2 regions of the Methylomonas sp. Uni0009 genome follow, and region 2 is predicted to be linked to the other one. Evidence: predicted binding sites of a transcription regulator. Region 2 holds the regulator's gene; the other holds the start of a gene.
What was found. Region 2 encodes HrcA, which represses chaperone genes, less so after heat shock. Its sites were predicted from a motif close to TNTTAGCACTCNNNNNNNNNGAGTGCTAANA; they were not measured.
Positions count from the first base shown of each region.

Region 1: the regulator HrcA is predicted to act here: its motif matches at 3,222-3,252, upstream of groES (co-chaperone GroES).

Region 1 covers NZ_JBTAFN010000001.1:859,534-869,177, forward strand. Annotated here, with positions in the region: gene zwf (glucose-6-phosphate dehydrogenase) at 1-79, opposite strand, end outside; gene ACWAU0_RS03990 (response regulator) at 207-953, opposite strand; gene groL (chaperonin GroEL) at 1,130-2,770, opposite strand; gene groES (co-chaperone GroES) at 2,827-3,114, opposite strand; gene ACWAU0_RS04005 (HesA/MoeB/ThiF family protein) at 3,320-4,066, shown strand; gene ACWAU0_RS04010 (hypothetical protein) at 4,129-4,335, opposite strand; gene ACWAU0_RS04015 (cation-transporting P-type ATPase) at 4,525-7,218, shown strand; gene ACWAU0_RS04020 (TetR/AcrR family transcriptional regulator) at 7,186-7,809, opposite strand; gene ACWAU0_RS04025 (nuclear transport factor 2 family protein) at 7,906-8,373, shown strand; gene ACWAU0_RS04030 (pyrophosphate--fructose-6-phosphate 1-phosphotransferase) at 8,460-9,644, opposite strand, start outside.
Region 2 covers NZ_JBTAFN010000001.1:2,757,566-2,767,209, forward strand. Annotated here, with positions in the region: gene ACWAU0_RS13000 (cobaltochelatase subunit CobN) at 1-3,293, shown strand, start outside; gene ACWAU0_RS13005 (TonB-dependent receptor) at 3,557-6,016, shown strand; gene ACWAU0_RS13010 (glycine zipper 2TM domain-containing protein) at 6,252-6,581, shown strand; gene ACWAU0_RS13015 (hypothetical protein) at 6,647-6,781, shown strand; gene hrcA (heat-inducible transcriptional repressor HrcA) at 7,135-8,175, shown strand; gene grpE (nucleotide exchange factor GrpE) at 8,226-8,864, shown strand; gene dnaK (molecular chaperone DnaK) at 8,936-9,644, shown strand, end outside.

The DNA.
Region 1 (9,644 bases), 1.9 Mb from region 2:
AGAAGCCCGGCATGAGCTTCAAGCGCGCCAAATTGCCGGTAGCACCGAAAATGACGTAAGTGCAGGGGTCTGTATTCATAAAAGCCACCTTGTCTTTACTTTGCAATATAGGGTGCAGTTTGCATCATTTGCGCGGGCGCGTCGAACGCCAAAGCGCCGCAGCCGATAAAAGCGGCCAAATTAGAGCCACGCGAGTGTCACCTTGGTCATAATATGGCGTCATCGTCACCGAGACATTTCAGAACTTGATCCTGGTTATCCAACAGCCGAATCAGCTTAATTTTCATTTTATTAAAGCGCTGTTGCGCCAACTCTGCGTCGGCTTGTGCCAACGCTTTTTGCAAGTTCTCGACGACCGCCAGGCAGTCGGCAAAATCGTAAAAACAAAAGGTACCATGCAGTTTATGGTTCAACTCCCAAGCCTGTTGCAGCAAGCGATTGTCCACAGCCCGCTCGATCTCAAGTATCAACCCCGGCAACTGGTCAAATAATTTGGCCATTAGGATTTGGCTCAACTGCCTGTTATCCTGGGCTTTACGCAAAAGTTGCCCGGCATAATACTCGGCATTCACTGGCTCGTGTTGCCGCCAACGCACCAATAGTTGTTCCAATTGATAAAGGCGGACCGGCTTGACCAGACATTCGTTAAACCCGGCTGCAATTGCCCGTTCCTGCTGCTGATTTTGCGCGTGAGCCGTGACGGCGACTGCCGGCGTTTGCCGATTGTAGTTTTCGGTGCCGCGCAAATTGGCGGCGACATCGAAACCACTCAAAAACGGCATGTTCACATCCAGAAAGATGAAGTCGTAGCGGCGTTCTTGCAACAATTGCCAGGCCTCCCGCCCGTCTTTTGCCGAGGTGATATTGGTCGTCCAGTATTCCAACTGTTCGCGTAACAACCATAGATTGATTTCATTGTCGTCGGCGATCAGAATCGAAAAATCGTTGGTCATGGTTAATAGCTTCGAGCTGTGAATAATTTGCTGATGCCGTTATCGAATGTTTCGCGGCAAAAATCAATCTATAGTGCGGCAAACCATCGTAAACCGTTCCACACCCAAAGCGCCAGGCAATAAAAAACCCCGGCACCTTGCGGCAACCGGGGTTTTCAGGCCAAGGCCGAAGGCGATTACATCATGCCGCCCATACCGCCCATGCCGCCCATATCAGGCATTGCAGGGGCTTTGCTGTCGGATGGTGCATCGGCAATCATCACTTCGGTGGTGATCATCAGGCCAGCAACCGATGCGGCGTTTTGCAAGGCAGAACGGGTCACTTTCGCAGGGTCCAAAATACCCATGGCGATCATGTCGCCGTATTCGCCGGTAGCAGCGTTGTAACCGAAGTTACCGGTGCCTTTTTTCACTTCATTCAGAACCACAGACGCTTCATCACCGGCGTTGCTGACGATTTGACGCAAAGGCTCTTCCATAGCACGGCGCAGGATGCTGATACCTACATCTTGGTCGTGGTTGATGCCTTTCAGGCCGTCCAGGGCAGACAGTGCACGGATCAGCGCGGTACCGCCACCGGCAACCACACCCTCTTCAACCGCGGCGCGAGTTGAATGCAGCGCGTCTTCAACGCGGGCTTTCTTCTCTTTCATTTCCACTTCGGTCGCAGCGCCGACTTTGATCACCGCGACACCGCCAGCCAGTTTGGCCAGACGCTCTTGCAATTTCTCACGGTCGTAATCGGAAGTCGCATCATCAGCTTGAGCGCGAATTTGCGCGACGCGGCCTTTGATTTGATCTTCGTTGCCGGCACCGTCGATGATGGTGGTGTTTTCTTTGTTGATTTGGACACGTTTGGCAGTACCCAATTGGCTGATGTCGGCTTTTTCCAAAGACAGACCTACTTCTTCAGAAATGACTACACCGCCGGTCAACACCGCGATGTCTTCCAGCATGGCTTTACGACGGTCACCAAAACCAGGCGCTTTAACGGCAGCCACTTTAACGATACCGCGCATGTTGTTGACAACCAGCGTTGCCAAGGCTTCGCCTTCAACGTCTTCCGCGATGATCAACAAAGAACGGCCGGATTTAGCCACGCCTTCCAAAATAGGCAACATTTCGCGAATGTTGGAGATTTTTTTGTCATACAACAGCACGAAAGGATCGTCCAATTCGACGCTCATGCTTTCTTGTTTGTTGATGAAGTATGGAGACAAATAGCCGCGGTCGAATTGCATACCTTCTACAACGTCCAGCTCGTTGTTCAGGCCGGTGCCTTCTTCAACGGTGATGACGCCTTCTTTACCGACTTTTTCCATCGCTTCGGCAATGATCGCACCGACTGATTCGTCGGAGTTAGCCGAGATGGTACCTACTTGCGCGATCGCTTTGCTGTCGCTGCAAGGCGTAGCCGCTTTTTCGATCGCCGCAACCGCTGTGGTGACTGCCAAATCAATGCCGCGTTTCAGGTCCATTGGGTTCATGCCCGCTGCGACTGATTTCAAACCTTCGTTAACGATGGCTTGCGCCAGAACGGTCGCAGTCGTAGTACCGTCGCCAGCTACGTCAGAAGTTTTTGAAGCCACTTCTTTGACCATTTGCGCGCCCATGTTTTCGAATTTGTCTTTCAATTCGATTTCTTTGGCTACCGATACACCGTCTTTGGTGATGGTTGGAGCGCCGAAGCTTTTATCCAATACAGCGTTGCGGCCTTTTGGACCCAAAGTCACTTTTACTGCATTTGCCAGAACGTTAACGCCTGCCACCATCAGTGCACGCGCGTCGCCACCAAATTTTACGTCTTTTGCTGCCATTTCTTATTCCTGAGATATTGGTTAAATTGAAAAAGAGTGTGTCGAACGAGTTGGGCTTAACCCAAAACACCCATGATGTCTTCTTCGCGCATGACGATGTATTGCTCGCCATCGACTTTAACTTCGGTGCCGGAATATTTGCCGAACAACACGCGGTCGCCAACTTTAACTTCCAGGGCACGTACTTGGCCGTTGTCTAACGGTTTACCTGAACCTACTGCCAACACTTCGCCTTCGCTAGGTTTTTCAGCAGCTGAACCCGGCAACACGATGCCGCCTGCGGTTTTGGTTTCTTCCTCAACACGTTTTACGACAATACGGTCATGTAACGGACGAATTTTCATCAATGTCTCCTTAATGTAGATAAAGTTAAAGGTTAAAAACTGTGTAAAGCGATTTAAAAAACAGCTACCCCTTACGGAGGAAGCGAGCTTTTAAGCGGCCTCAGTTTTATTAGCACTCTCTAGCAACGAGTGCTAATAATATCCGGCTTTTGCACTCTGTCAAGCTCTTTGGCATCATCTGCGCCTTACCCAAGCCATACACACTATGAACGACGAACAATTACTCCGTTACAGCCGGCAAATCATGCTGCCGCAAATCGATATTGCCGGTCAGCAAAAATTGCTCGATGCCAAAGTATTAATCGTCGGTGCCGGCGGTTTGGGCTCGCCTGCCTCAATGTACCTGGCTTCGGCCGGTGTCGGCCAGATCACCGTCTACGACGACGACCAAGTCGATTTGACCAATTTGCAACGCCAGATTGCTCACTACACCAGCGATATAGGGTTGGATAAAGTTATTTCAACCCAACAGACTTTGGAAAAAATTAATCCGGGCGTAAAAGTATTGGCTCGCAAACAGCGATTAGCCGGCGAACAGCTACTTGCAGAAGTGGCTGACGCCGACGTAGTGCTGGACTGTAGCGATAATTTCACCACCCGCTTTGCCATCAATAAGGCTTGCGTAGACCAACAAACCCCATTGGTATCCGGCGCGGCGATCCGCTTTGAGGGTCAAGTCAGCGTATTTACCCCAGGGTTAAACGATAGCCCGTGCTATAACTGTCTTTATCAAAGCGATGGCGAGGAATTGCAAAATTGCGCCCGCAACGGCGTGATTGCGCCGATCACCGGCATCGTCGGCAGCATACAGGCCTTGGAAACGATAAAGCTGATAGTCAACACCGGCAGCACATTAACGGGCCGCTTACTGTTGCTGGATGGACTGAGTATGGAATGGCACAGCATGCGCTTGAAGAAAAACCCACATTGCCCGAGCTGTGGCGAGAAATAAGCCAATCCGCATAAAAAAGCCGGGCTAATCCCGGCTTTCTATTGCTGGCAAATAAGACGTAATTAATTTTTTCCCAGTTTGCCTTTAACCATCAGAATGGCTTTGCTGACATTTCTCAATAGCGCCGAATCGCTATCGCCGTGCGGCTCGATGTCGCCGAACGGTTCGCCATTCTTCATGGTGTACATGTAAATGAAATACCCCAACGGTGCGAAAGCGAAGATGGCAATAATCAACATCAACACCACTAATTCGATAACTCCGCCCATATATACCTCCAACTATTTGTTTTTATTTTAATTTAGAATGAGGCCATAGACCTCGGGCATGGACTATAACCCCATCCCTTTTAGGGAACAAGCACAAAGTATTCTTTGTCAACTTATGGTTTTAACCTCAGGCTAATTTAGCCTTGGGGCAACTACGCCAACGCCATTTTCAACTATCAATCTGAGCATATGGACCATTACCCTAAAGCCAACTGGCACAGCCAAACGCCGGAAACCGTATTAACGCATTTCGGCGTAGAGCTGGGTCAAGGCCTGAGCAGCGAGGAAGCGCAAAAACGCCGAGCGACTAGCGGCGCCAACCGCCTGACCGCTCGCCGCGGCAAAGGCCCTTTGCTTTTGCTATTGGCGCAATTTCATCAGCCCTTGATCTACATCCTGCTGTTTTCCGCGGCCACCACCGCTTTTTTAGAGGAATGGACCGACAGTAGCGTCATCTTCGGTGTGGTCATTATCAATGCGGTGATCGGCTTCGTTCAGGAAGCGAACGCGCTGAAAGCCATTAACGCCCTGGCTCAGACCTTGAATATCAGCAGCAACGTCCTGCGTGACGGCCAGCGCCGAAGTATTGCTGCTGCCGAGTTAGTTCCCGGCGATTTGGTATTCCTGCAATCCGGCGACAAGGTGCCTGCCGATCTGCGCCTCTTGCAAAGCCGCGAACTGAAAATCGACGAATCCGCGCTAACCGGCGAATCAGTGCCGGTGGAAAAACAGGCACAAACGCTGCCAGCAGGCACTTTATTGGCTGATCGCGCCAATATGGCGTATTCCTCGACGCTGGTCAGTTACGGCAGCGCACTGGCCGTAGTGGTCAGTACCGGCGATAACACCGAGATTGGCCGCATCAACAAGCTGATCGGCAGCGCCGAACCGCTGGAAACGCCGCTAACGCTAAAAATGAGCCAATTCAGTCAATTGTTGCTCTGGGTGATCGTCGGCTGCGCGGCCATTACCTTTGCGGTCGGCGTCTGGCGCGGTGAAACCATGCTGGACATGTTCATGGCCTCCGTGGCACTGGCAGTCGGCGCCATCCCGGAAGGTCTGCCCGCGGCGCTGACGATTACGCTGGCTATCGGCGTCTCGCGTATGGCCAAACGCAACGCCATCATCCGCAAACTGCCGGCGGTGGAAACCCTGGGCAGCACCACGGTGATTTGCTCCGACAAAACCGGCACCTTGACGCAAAACCAAATGACCGTGCAATTCGTGCAGGCAGGCGGTGAAATATTCGAAGTAAGCGGCAGCGGCTACACGCCGGACGGTGAATTTACCAGCCATAACCAAGCGGTCGACCCGTCCCTTAAACCAGCACTATTGGAATGTTTAAAAGCCGGCCTGCTGTGCAACGACGCCCGATTAATCGCCGACACCGACAACTGGCGTATCGAAGGCGACCCTACCGAGGCCGCCTTGCTGGTAGCCGCCCACAAAGCCGGTCTGCATCAAGCCAGCGTCAGCGGCGACCATCCGCGCCTGGACGCCATTCCGTTCGAATCCGCGTACCAATTCATGGCCACTCTGCATCACAACCTGGCCGAAGACGCCCGGCATATTTATTTAAAAGGCTCGCTGGAAAGCCTGCTACAGCGCTGCGACAAGGCCTTTGCCGCCGACATGCAACTTGTACCACTGGATAGAGACCGCCTGAACCAACAAGCCGAAGCGTTTGCCTCACAAGGCCTTAGGGTCCTGGCTTTTGCGCGCCTCGAGCATGATGACGATGCGGTTGAACACCGCGAAGTGGGGGGCGGCCTGACCTTTTTGGGCTTGCAAGCCATGATCGATCCACCCCGCCCCGAAGCTGCCCGAGCCATTGCCGCCTGTTATAAGGCCGGCATCTCGGTGAAGATGATCACTGGCGACCATCCCGTCACCGCGCTGGCCATCGCTAAGCAGCTCAACATGCGCTATACCGAACATGTGATCAGCGGCGCCGACTTGCAACACTACAGCGAAGCCGACTATCGCAAACACGTCAAAGACTGCGATGTCTTTGCCCGCATCGCGCCGGAGCAAAAGTTGCAATTGGTGCAAGCCTTGCAGGCCAATGGTCACGTGGTAGCCATGACCGGCGACGGCGTCAACGATGCCCCGGCACTACGGCAAGCCAACATCGGCGTGGCGATGGGCATGGGCGGCACCGAAGTCGCCAAAGAAGCGGCGGCCATGGTGCTGACTGACGATCATTTCGCCACCATCGAAGCCGCCGTCGAAGAAGGCCGCGGCGTGTTCGACAATCTGGTCAAATTCATCGCCTGGACCTTACCGACCAATCTCGGTGAGGGCCTGGTGATTACCGCCGCGGTGTTCGCCAATGTGGCGTTGCCGATTACCCCCCTGCAAATTCTCTGGATCAATATGACCACCGCAGTACTGCTGGGTTTAATGTTGGCTTTCGAACCCAAGGAACCGGGTCTGATGTTCCATAAGCCACGCAATCCCAAGCAAGCTATCCTGACCAAACGCCTAATGTTTCGTATCTGTCTGGTCGGCCTATTGTTGCTGGCCGGCGCGTTCGGCTTGTTTGAATGGGAACTATCGCAAAACGCAACCCTAGCTAAGGCCCGCACAGTCGCCGTCAATATGTTTGTGTTTGGCGAATTGTTTTACCTATTCAACTGTCGCTCGCTAAATTACTCGATGTTCCGAGTCGGCGTTTTTTCCAATTTATGGCTGATTTTTGGTGTCTTCAGCATGATTTTGCTGCAACTGCTGTTTACCTATTGGCCAACGATGCAGGCCTTATTCGGCAGCGAGGCAATCGGTCGGGAGGAGTGGCTGTTGATTTTGGGGGTTAGCTCGGTTATTTACGTAGCGATAGGCCTGGAAAAACTAGTCGTCCGGCGCTTTAACCGCCGGCGTTGATTGCGCGAAGGCATTCAGTGCAACTAATAGCGTCTCCAAGCTTTTTAGGGACTGCTTTTCCGCGACCTCTGGCGCTTCCATCTGCGCTTTAACAATCGCGCCGTCTATCGCCACCGCAGCCGCATTCGCCAACTGCTGCCGGTTTAGGCCGTCCGGCAACAGTTCGGCAATTACCCGCACCATATCTTGTTTATGCTGGTAGCAAATTTCCAGCACATCAGGCAACACGCCGCCCAATTCGGCGACGGTATTGATAAACGCGCAGCCGCGATAAATAGGCTTGCGAAACCATTCCTCCAGCGTGGCTACCAGCGGGATTAAGCCACCACTCGGCCGGCCACCGTGCCGCTGTAAAGCGTCGCCAAACCAGGCCATCCACAGGTCGTGCCGATAAGCCAAAAACGCCCGGATCAAATCATTCTTGCTGGGAAAATAACGATAGAACGTCACTTTCGTTACCCCAGATTCGGCAATTACTTTGTCGATGCCGGTGGCACGGATGCCGTCGCGATAAAACAAATCATGCGCGGCCAGTAATATCCGCTCGCGAGGCGGGCGGTCCGACAGCAGTGTGGTGGAATCAGAGATCATGTTTCGATTGTAGACAAGTCTGTCTACAATTGCTACCATCGCCACAAGTAGACAAACCTGTCTACTTACTTTCTCACCCCAGTCAGGAGCTTAACGATGGACAGCAAACCGCCTCTACCGCCCTTTACCGCCGACACTGCCACGCAAAAAGTCCGCATGGCAGAAGATGCCTGGAATAGCCGCGATCCGGACCGCGTCGTGCAGGTGTATACCGAAGACAGCCGCTGGCGCAATCGCGCCGAGTTTCCGGTAGGTCGCGGGCAAATTCGTGAGTTTTTACAGCGCAAATGGGCCAAGGAATTGGATTATCGACTAATCAAAGAATTATGGGCTTTTACCGACAACCGTATCGCGGTGCGTTTCGCTTACGAGTGGCATGACGATGCCGGCAACTGGTTTCGCAGCTACGGTAACGAGAATTGGGAGTTTAACGAGTATGGATTCATGCAGCGTCGCTTTGCCAGCATCAACGATTTGCCGATTAAGGCCGATGACCGCTTATTCCATTGGCCGTTGGGCCGGCGACCAGACGATCATGCCGGTTTAAGTGAATTGGGCTTGTGAAACTTGGCGGTAGAGGCGAATTTATTCGCTTCCAGTAAATAAAAAAGGGCGGATAAATCCGCCCCTATGATCAAGCCAAAAACTTGTTAATGGCTAACTTCGACTTTGCCGCCTTTTTTCTGACCAATTTCCGCCAGCGTTTGGGTGAACCAATCAGTATCGATATTGAACGGCTTGCCGCCTTTGATGCGTGGAAACTCGATAGCGCGCAATACGTTGCCGTTATCTTCGTCATGCCCCATCACGCCGGATTCGCGGCGAAACGCGCATTCCACGGCCAGATCAGCGCAAGATTTGATCAGACGCATATCATCAACATTAGCAGCAGCAGCGCGGGCGAAATAACCGGATTTCTGCACCAGGGTTTTTTCCGCCCCGATCATTTGCGCGAATTGCTCGCCAAACCATTTGCCTGGATTGACTGCATCCAGCTTGATGTGGCCGAACGCATCACGCGGCACTTCTTGGCCTTTAGCTTGCAGTTCGGCAACGATAGCTTCCACACCGGCGCCTTCGGACACGAAGATATTCACGCAATCGACTTTATCCATCACCGCGCGTAAACGCGCCGCTTCGGCTTCCAGATCGATAGCCATTTCCGGAACGAATACCGCATGCACTTCATACGATTCACGAGACAAGCCCAGCTCAGGCAGCCACTCGGCGCGGTCCAACAATTTACGGTATTCCTGTGCAGTCGCAGCGGTCAACCAACCACAGTTACGGCCCATGACTTCGTGGACGATCAGCATGCGTGGGTTGGAATTGTTCTCGGCCACCACGTTCATGAAGTAACGTGCACCTTGTTCGGCGGCAGTCCAGGCACCCAGGGATTGTTTGATCGGGAATACGTCGTTATCAACGGTTTTTGGCAAACCGATCACGGTCAGACCGTAGTTGTTTTTGGCCAGAAATGCCGCCAAATCGGCCGCCGCAGTATTGGTATCGTCACCGCCGATAGTGTGCAGAATATCGACGCCGTCTTTAATTAACTGGTCGGCAGCGACTTTTTGCGGGTCTTCGCCTTCTTTCACCAAACCGCGTTTCACGCAGTCCTTGATATTGGTCAGCTTGACGCGGCTGTTGCCGATTACTGAACCGCCGAAACGTTGCAGCAAGCCGGCTTTTTTGCGGACTTCATCGGTCACGACATAGGAGTCACCCAGCAGCAGGCCTTTGTAGCCGCCACGGTAGCAAATAATTTCGATGCTAGGATCAATTTCTGTGTAGCGTTCAATCAGGCTGCCGATAGCGGAGTTCAGGCAAGGCGC
Region 2 (9,644 bases):
ATCTGGAGGCCAAGGGCTACAACGTGTTGCCGGCGTTCGGTTATCCCTACGACAAAACCCTGGAAAAAATGCTGGTCGACGGCAACGGCAAATCCCGCGTCGAAGCCATCGCCGCGTTGGCTCTTAAAATCGGTGCCAGCCCGGACAAAACCGTGCCGACCTTGACCCGCTTGGGCGTGCCGGTATTGAACGGCATCGCCTTGAACAGCCAAAGCCAGGCGCAATGGACCGAATCGGCCACCGGCCTGGATGTGATGGAACGGGCTTGGCAAGTGGCCTTGCCGGAATTTGCCGGCGAAATCGCCCCGACCGTAGTCGCCAGCAAAGAAAGCGTGCACGATAAAGCCACCGGCCAGGATTTCGTCCGGGAAACGCCGATTCCGGAACGCATCTCCCGTTATGCCGACCGCCTGGATAAATGGGCGAAGTTGCGGCATACCGCCAACGCCGACAAAAAAGTCGCGCTGCTGTATTACAACTACCCGCCCGGCAAGGAAAACATCGGCGCCTCGTATTTGAACGTGCTGCCTGAATCGCTGTTGAACATCATGCAGCGCATGCGTCAGGAAGGTTACCAATTGGGTGATGCGCCGACAGACGGCGCAGCCTTGAAAGCCGCCGTGAAGAACCACGGTATCAATCTGGGTAACTGGGAGCCGGGCGCGATTGCCGAAGCCGCCGCCAGCGGCCGCGCGGTGTTGTTGCCGATCGAAGATTACCAAAAATGGTTCGCCACGTTGCCGGAAACCTTTAAAGCCGCCATGCTCAAGTCTTGGGGCAAACCGGAAGACAGCAAAATCGGCGCCTGGACCGATACTAAAGGTAAACACTTTTTGATCCTGCCTGCGCTGCAATACGGCAACTTGCTGCTGGCACCGCAACCGTCGCGCGGCTGGGAGCAGGACGTCAAAAAGCTGTATCACGACGTGACCATGCCGCCGCACCATCAATACGTAGCGTTTTATCTGTGGTTGCAAAAAGGCTACCGCGCCGACGCGATGATCCACCTGGGCACTCACGCCACCCACGAATGGCTGTCCGGCAAGGAAGTCGGATTCACCGCCGCCGATCCCGGCGAAATTTTGATGGCCGACGTGCCGCAAATTTACCCCTACATCATGGACGACGTCGGCGAAGCTTTGCAGGCCAAGCGCCGAGCGATGGCCACCATCATTTCGCATATGACGCCGCCGCTGGACAAGGCCGACTTGAATCCGGAGCTGGCCAAACTGGCCGGCTTATTGGACGACTACAATGTCGCTGCGCAAAAAAGCGAGCAACTGGCGAAGATTCGTTTGGACGAGATCAATCAAATCGCCGCCAAGGCCGGCTTGTTGAAGGACCTGAAAATGGAGCGAGCCGAAGACGAGGAGCAACTGGAAGAACTGGAGCATTATTTAAAGGAAATCCGCGAAAAGAAAGTGCCGATGGGTTTGCATACTTTTGGCAAAGCGCCGGACGAAGCGGCCAGGCAGCGTTTCGCCGAAGCCATCGTCGCCCGCGATCCGAAATTGAAAGGCGAGGCTTTAAAGCAAAAAATCCAGGCTACCGCCAAACTGATTGCCGATAGCGCCAACGCCGAAATGAACGCGCTGATGGATGCGCTGGCCGGCCGCTACATCCCCGCTGGCAGTGGCGGCGACCCGTTGCGCAACCCGGACGCCTTGCCGACCGGTAAGGATTTGTACGGTTTCGATCCGTCGCGGATTCCCAGCGAAGCGGTTTACAACGAAGGCGCGCGGCTAGCCGAGCAAGTGGTCGCCGACTTTAAAAAGCAGCACGGCCACTATCCCGAGCGCTTGGTGTTCAATTTGTGGGGCGTGGAAAGCTCGCGCCATGAAGGCGTGATGGAAGCCGAAATCATGCATCTTCTCGGCGTCAAACCGCACTGGGACGAACGCGGCCGTACCCAGGGCGTGGACGTGATTGCTCGCGACAAACTGGGCCGGCCTCGCGTCGATGTCACCATCATCCCGTCCGGCTTGTACCGGGATTTGTTTGCCTCGGTGATCAAACTACTGGATCAAGCCGAAACCGCCGCCCAAGCCCAGGACGAGCCGGATAATCCGTTACGCCGGCATATCCAGGAAACCCAGGCCGAATTGGTCAAGCGCGGCTTGAAGCCGGAGGAAGCGCTAGACATGGCCTCGGCCCGCTTGTTCAGCGTGCCGTCCGGCGCTTACGGCACCAATCTGGACCGAGCGATTCCGTTGTCCAATACCTGGACCGACGAAAAGCAACTGGCCGACGTGTTCTTTAACCGCATGCACCACGTCTACGGCCGCGGTCATTGGGGCGAAGCAGCCAGCAAGGACGCGACGCTGGCGGTGGACTTGTTCAAATTGTCGTTGAAGGATACCGATGCGGTGATCCACAGCCGCTCCAGCAACGTCTACGCCACACTGGACGGTGACGACTTCTTCCAATATCTGGGCGGTACCGCGATGGCGGCAAGGCAAGTGAACGGCAAAACCCCGGAAGTGTTGGTCGCCGATCTGGCTGACCCAACTGCGGCCAAGACCATGAGTTTGGAGCGTTATCAGGGGCGGGAGATGCAGAGTCGCTACCTGAACCCGAAGTGGATAGAGTCGATGTTGAAGGAAGGTTACGCCGGCGCCCGCTTCATCAATATGGTCGCGGAAAACCTGTGGGGCTGGCAGGTGACGGTGCCGGAAGCGGTTGGCGCCGAAAAATGGCAAGCCATGTACGAGACCTATGTCGAGGACAAATACCAGCTCGACATCCAGAAAAAGTTCGAGCAAGCCGACAACTTGCTGGCTTATCAGGCCATGGTGGATCGGATGCTGGTAGCGATCAACAAAGGTTATTGGCAGGCCGATCCGGCGGTGAAAGCCAAGCTGGAGCAGGTTAACCGGGAAGTCATCGCCAAGGCCGGCGTGGCCTGCAACAAGGACACCTGCAGCAGCCCGGAGATCACCAAGCTGGCCGAGCAACAGGATGCGGCCAAAGCCGCCAAAGCCGCCAAAGCCGCCGCGCCCGGTGCGCAAGCGCAGCCACCGGCACCCGTAGCGGCTCAAACGCCACCGCAGCCTACTCAATCTCAACAGCCGCCAGCCGCTCAGCAACCGCAGGCTCAAGCACAAGCCGCGCCGGATGCCGCCAAGCCTCTGGAAGGTTATGAGATGGAAGAGAAAAAAGCCGCCAGCGAAAGCACTGAACAGCAACAAACCTTGAGTTCGGCGCAGAGCTGGTGGTTGAGTTTTGCGATCTTGCTGTTGTTTGTTGCCGGTTATTGGCACGGCAGTTGGGAACAGCGGAAGGACAAAGCCTAGCGCTTGGCTGGAAAAACCCTGGCCTCCTTGTTACAGCGAGGGCGGTAACTCAGGAAATTCGGCAGCCATCATCCCCGTTTTCGTTGGGATGATGGCCACAGGGATTTTAGGGGGCTCACGTAGGCTCGATATGAATAGTAGCGTGGCGCCTCAGGGGGGAAATTCAAGTAGGGGCCTGTTCTTGATGTAAGAAGAATTAAAAATAAATCTAACATGACCATGAAGCGCCGTTTTTTAAAGGTGCATTACCGGAGGAATCAACTTTGTCTCGTTTACACGTAATAACGCTGTTGGCCCTGGCCAATTTGGCTTACAGCAATCAAATCCTGGCAGAAGATAGCGATCAAAGCGCCGTGGGGCCAGCCGAAACCGCTAAGACCGACAATCCGGCCAGCAACGATGAGTCGCTGGGCACGATGGTGGTGACCGCCACGCGCTCGGAAATCAGTGCATCGATGGCGCCGGCCAATGTCAGTGTCATCACCACCGAAAATACCGAAAACCGCCTGACCCAACGGATTGGTGATGCGTTGAAGGACGTGCCGGGGATATATTTGCGGGGTAGTGCTTATGGTACGAGTATGCCAGGCTCCAGCTTAAGTTCCTCAGCATTTCATGGTGTCAGTGGTACCAATCGATCACTGTTCCTGGTTGACGGCTTGCCGGTGAATCTGCCCAATAATGGCAGCGTCGATTGGAACATTCTGAATATGGACGACGCTCAGCAAGTGGAATATGTCCCTGGACCCTTTTCAGCGCTGTACGGTAGTGGCGCGATGGGCGGTGTACTGAATGTGATCTCCAAAGTCCCCACTAAGCGCGAAGGGCTTCTGTCCTTTGGTGCCGGTGGCGCGGCTGTTGATCAATGGGGCATCAAAGGCCGTTACCGGGATCGTTTTGAAAACGGCGTGGGGATTTCCGTGACCTTCAACCACATGGATAGCGATAACTGGGCGGTGTCGGATTACGTGACGGCTTCGCCGGCCAGCTTTACGCCATCGGCTACAGCGATACCGAATGCGGTAGTCAGAGCGAACACGGCTACCGCGTTAAGAAACGCCTCGACACCGGTATTCGGTGCCATTCCGACCGCAACCACCCAAGGTGGCTCGACCTACATCATAGGTGATAAAGGGGATCGCCCTTGGGAGCAGAACACCGCTTCCTTGCATCTATATTACGATTTGACTGATAGCACCGAGATTGATGGCGGGATGAGCTGGAGCCGCAGCGAAACCAGCGCAGGGACGTTTAACAGTTATTTGACCACTGCCGGAGGCTCGCCAATAGCAATCGCTACCGGAAACCCCACTGTCAATTCAGTCGCCAGCGTGGCCGGCCTGGCACAAAGCAACAACCTTAATCTAAATGGGCAGCGACTGAATGTCTACGAGCAGCAATTTCTGCATTTTTTGCCGTCAGTAGAAGACACTCGCCGCTATTTTGCCCACCTGAAACATGATTTTGGGCATGACGTGAAATTGAATGTTGATTTTCAATACATGGATCACGAGACTTATTCGCCTAGCCCAAACAGTGCGGCGTTCGACGATACCTTAAGCGGCGGTAGAGGCCAGCTAACCGTTACGCCTAGCCAACGGATTGACGGTAACGTGGCATTGCGCTTCCCGTTTTTGTGGGATCAACGTAACTTTGTCACGGTCGGTTTTGGTGCTAACCACAATAATTTAGAAGGTCAAAAACGTTTGGCCTTGAGTAATTGGCAAGATTGGTCCTCAGTGACGAATACTGTTTACGATGGCAAGGGCGAGTCGAGTATTTACTCCGCCTTTATTCAGGACGAAATTTGGTTGCGTAAAAACTTGATTGCTCATCTTGGCGTGCGTTACGACGACTGGTCAACTTCCGGTTCCATCGTACAAAAGGCTACCGTCACTTCCACGGGTACCACCACTAACCTGACGCAAACTTACAGCGAACGTTCCGTGTCGCAATTCAATCCCAAATTTAGTTTGACCTGGTTGCCGGCGGATGGCTACAAGCTGTTTGCTTCAACCGGTTGGGCATTCCGTCCACCCACCAACTCGGATTTGTATTCGACATCGCAAACGGCTAGCGGCAGTGTTTTTACCTTGACGCAAGCCGGGCCGAATTTAAAACCGGAAACCATGTATTCATGGGAAGTTGGTGGAGAGGCCACCCCTATTGAGGGTACAACGATTGCCGCGACTTATTTTCATCACTACATTTCTGATTTGATTTACCGCAAAGATACGACATTAAGCGCAACCAATCGACTTCAGGAGCGGCAAAATGCGGGTGAAGCGGAGGTTGAAGGCGTGGAGGCCAAATTAAGGCAGAAATTGTATTGGGACTGGCTGCATTTTACGGGAACCTACACCTTAAACGACTCGATAATTACCAAGAACGAGGCGAATCCACTGTCGGTTGGCAAGCAGATGGTGTTGTTGCCGGAGACCATGTTCAGTGGCGGCTTGGATGTCAAATATGAGCAGTGGAGCGGTGGCATTATTGGGCGCTATGTCAGCCAGCAGTATACGAACGACCAAAATCTGGATCAAAGGGCCGGCGTCCCCGGCAGTTACGACCCTTATTTTCTGGTCGATACCCGTATTGCTTATCAAGCGACGAAAAATATCGATCTGTCGTTTTCGGTGAATAATCTGTTGGATCGGGAATATTCCTCTTTTTATCAACAAGCCGGCCGCACCGTTTATGGGGAAGTGTCTTACAGCTTTTAATGTGTGTGACTGTCGCTCCAGGTGCAATCTGCTCCGGATATTCGCAAAGCGAAGATCCGGAGTAATGGCTGTTGGCAGTTTATAGCCCTCGCTTAGCGTGCACAGTTCACAAAAATTGGCAATGTAAGCGCCGACTTTGTTGTCTTCATCTGTTCTTAATCTTTTCCTAATCAAGACTTAAACATTGCTCTCTAGAATCAACTCATAGATAAATTATTCTCGATAAAGGGGATTTATGTTTAGAGTGGCAAGTGTCGTTGTAATTAGTCTGTTGGTTTCGCCGTTAGCGATGGCAGATGGGCATGGACGAGGTCATCACAAACATCACCACCATGACCGGTACGTCGAGGTCGAGCGGGTGTATGTACCGGGGAGGGTTACGCAGTACGTCCCGGCACCGCCGCCCGCACCGCGCTACAACAGTTACGACCAACGCTCCACTCAGGGCTTGGTAGGCGGCGCGTTAGGCAGTGCGGCGGGTTACGAGATGAGTAGAGGCGACCCGTTGGGAGCCGGCATCGGTGCCGCCGCCGGCGCCTGGATCGGCAACAGTATGAGCCGTTAATCAGCTACCGCCAATCAATTAACCGGTTTTGAATTTTTGGATGACTCATGCGACAGGAGGACAAAATGAGAATAAAAAATGGTAAAAAATATCAACAAGAGCAATACAGCAGAGTAGAAAAGTTATTGAATGTATTGTTGTTTTTTGTCGTTGCCTACTATAGCTACTATGTGTTGTCTTTCTCCCAAATGGGGGCTTGAGACCACTGGCGGTTGCGGTTTATTGGCCGTTTGCGTTCCTGCCATACAGTCCGGATAAGCAAACGCTAGATCGAATTAGAACCCTGCAAGTCCCAGACTTGCAGGGTTTTTTATTGCCGGTTGTTGGGCAATATCGAAGATACATCTAAAAATCGTAATTCCTGAACAAACTGCCCATCGATCCGTTCTCCACGACACGGGGGCTTCGGATATTCAATCCCAGCCCTTGATTGTGCTGGCTGCGCTTAGTTTATTCATAACCTGTTCAAGCCGTTGACAAGGCCGAACCCAGCTGATAGCTTTGCTGTCTGGCACTCACCAATATCGAGTGCTAACGGAATTTGGGGGATGACGTGGCTGGCGGACAAGATTTAAACGAAAGATCGCTGTATTTATTAAAAACCTTGGTTGAGCGTTATATTCAGGACGGTCAGCCTGTTGGTTCGCGTTTGTTATCTAAAGATCCGCAGTTAAAGCTGAGCCCCGCCAGCATTCGCAATGTGATGGCGGATCTGGAAGAGATGGGTTTGATCCATTCCCCGCACACATCCGCCGGCCGAGTCCCGACCGTGAGCGGCTATCGTTTATTTGTCGACAGTTTGTTAACCGTCAAGCCGCTGGCATCCAGCGAATTGGATCAACTGCAACATGGCCTGAAAGGCGAGGCGGATAAAGCCAGCGACGTGTTGAGCAAGGCTTCTAAATTGCTGTCAGACGTGACGAGGATGGCCGGCGTGGTGACTTTGCCGCGCCGAGAAAGCGTCACATTGCGGCATATCGAATTCCTGCCGATGTCCAATACCCGAGTGTTGGTGATTTTCGTCACTGACGACCAGGAAGTGCACAATAAAATTATTCATACCCACAAGCAATTCAGTCCTGCGGAATTACAACAGGCTGCCAACTATTTGAATTCGGTTTATTCCGGCCGCAGCTTGGCGAAAATTCGCGATTTGGTGGTGCGGGAGATGGAGCTCGATCAGCGGCAGGTCAATCAAGGCATGATGGACGCGGTGAACATGGCGCAGCTGACCTTCAGCGAACAACCCAACGACGACTATGTGTTGAGCGGCGAAACCAATCTAATGGGCTTTTCCGAGTTGTCGGATATGGAACGACTCAAACAGTTGTTCGAAGCTTTTAGCCAAAAGCGCGGCGTCATTCATTTATTGGATCAGTGTCTACAGGCCGAAGGCGTGCAGATTTTTATCGGTGAAGAGTCCGGCTATAGCGCATTCGATCATTGCAGCCTGGTGACGGCGCCTTATTCAGTGAATGACGAAGTGGTGGGGGTGTTGGGCGTGATCGGCCCCACCCGAATGGCGTATGAAAAAGTGATTCCGTTCGTGGATGTGACGGCAAAATTATTGGGCGCGGCCTTGAATCCGAAATAAATGGCCCTATCGTTAGGCCAACTAAAAAATTTAGAACCATGGAGTAAGTAATGAGTCATCAGCAATCTAGCCACGAACCCCAATCGGATAGCGATTTGATCGCCGAAGTTTTGGAACAAACCAAGCCAATCGACGCCGACGAACAGTCAACCGAAGCCTCTGGTGCCGCCCCAGTCACTGTGGAAGCCTTGCAGGAACAATTGGAGCAGGCTCAGCAACAAGCTGCTGCGAATCTGGATAAAGCCATCCGCACGATGGCCGAGATGGAAAATTTAAAAAAGCGCGTGCAAAAAGACTTGGACGACGAACGCAAATACGGTCTGGCCAAATTTGCGAAAGAATTGCTGAGTGTTCTGGATAGTTTGGAATTAGGCCTGCAAGCGGCAACCGGCGATAGCCCGGAGATAGTGAAACTACGCGAAGGCAGTGAATTGACCATCAAACAATTCGAGTCGGTATTTGCCAAATTTAATATCGAAACCGTCGACCCCATCGGTCAAGCATTCAATCCGGAATTGCACCAAGCGATGGTCATGCAGCCAAGTGCCACCGCCCAACCCAATACCGTATTAAACGTCTTCCAAAAAGGCTATGTGTTGAACGGCCGTTTATTGCGCCCTGCCATGGTGGTGGTGGCGAAAGCCGAGGACAAACCAGCCGATAGCGCAAAAATCGATGAGCAGGCTTGAAATTAAGACGATCAACCGCATATCGCTAACAACTTTTTAATTTATTACCAATTCAAGTCTGGAGAATATCAATGGGCAAAATGATCGGCATCGATTTAGGAACCACCAACTCCTGCGTCGCAGTCCTGGAAAACGGCACCGCGCGGGTTATCGAAAACAGCGAAGGCGCGCGCACCACGCCTTCCATCATCGCTTTCACCGGCGACAACGAAGTGTTGGTCGGTCAGTCCGCCAAGCGTCAGGCGGTGACCAACCCTGAAAATACCTTGTTCGCGATCAAACGCTTGATCGGCCGCCGTTTTAAAGAAGACGCGGTACAAAAAGACATCAAAATGGTGCCTTATAAAATTATGGAAGCCAATAACGGTGACGCCTGGGTGGAATGTCACGGTAAAAAAATGGCGCCGCCGGAAGTATCATCACGGGTGCTGATGAAACTGAAAAAAGACGCGGAAGCGTTTTTGGGCGAAGAAGTCACCGAAGCGGTCATCACCGTGCCTGCGTACTTCAACGACTCGCAACGTCAAGCGACTAAAGACGCCGGCCGTATCGCCGGTCTTGATGTGAAACGTATTATCAACGAGCCGACTGCGGCGGCGCTGGCGTTCGGTATGGACAAACCGAAAGGCGACACTACCATTGCGGTCTATGACCTAGGCGGCGGTACTTTCGATATTTCCATCATCGAAATTGCCGAAATCGAAGGCGAACACCAGTTCGAAGTATTGGCCACCAACGGCGATACTTTCCTGGGCGGTGAGGACTTTGACTTGCGGATCA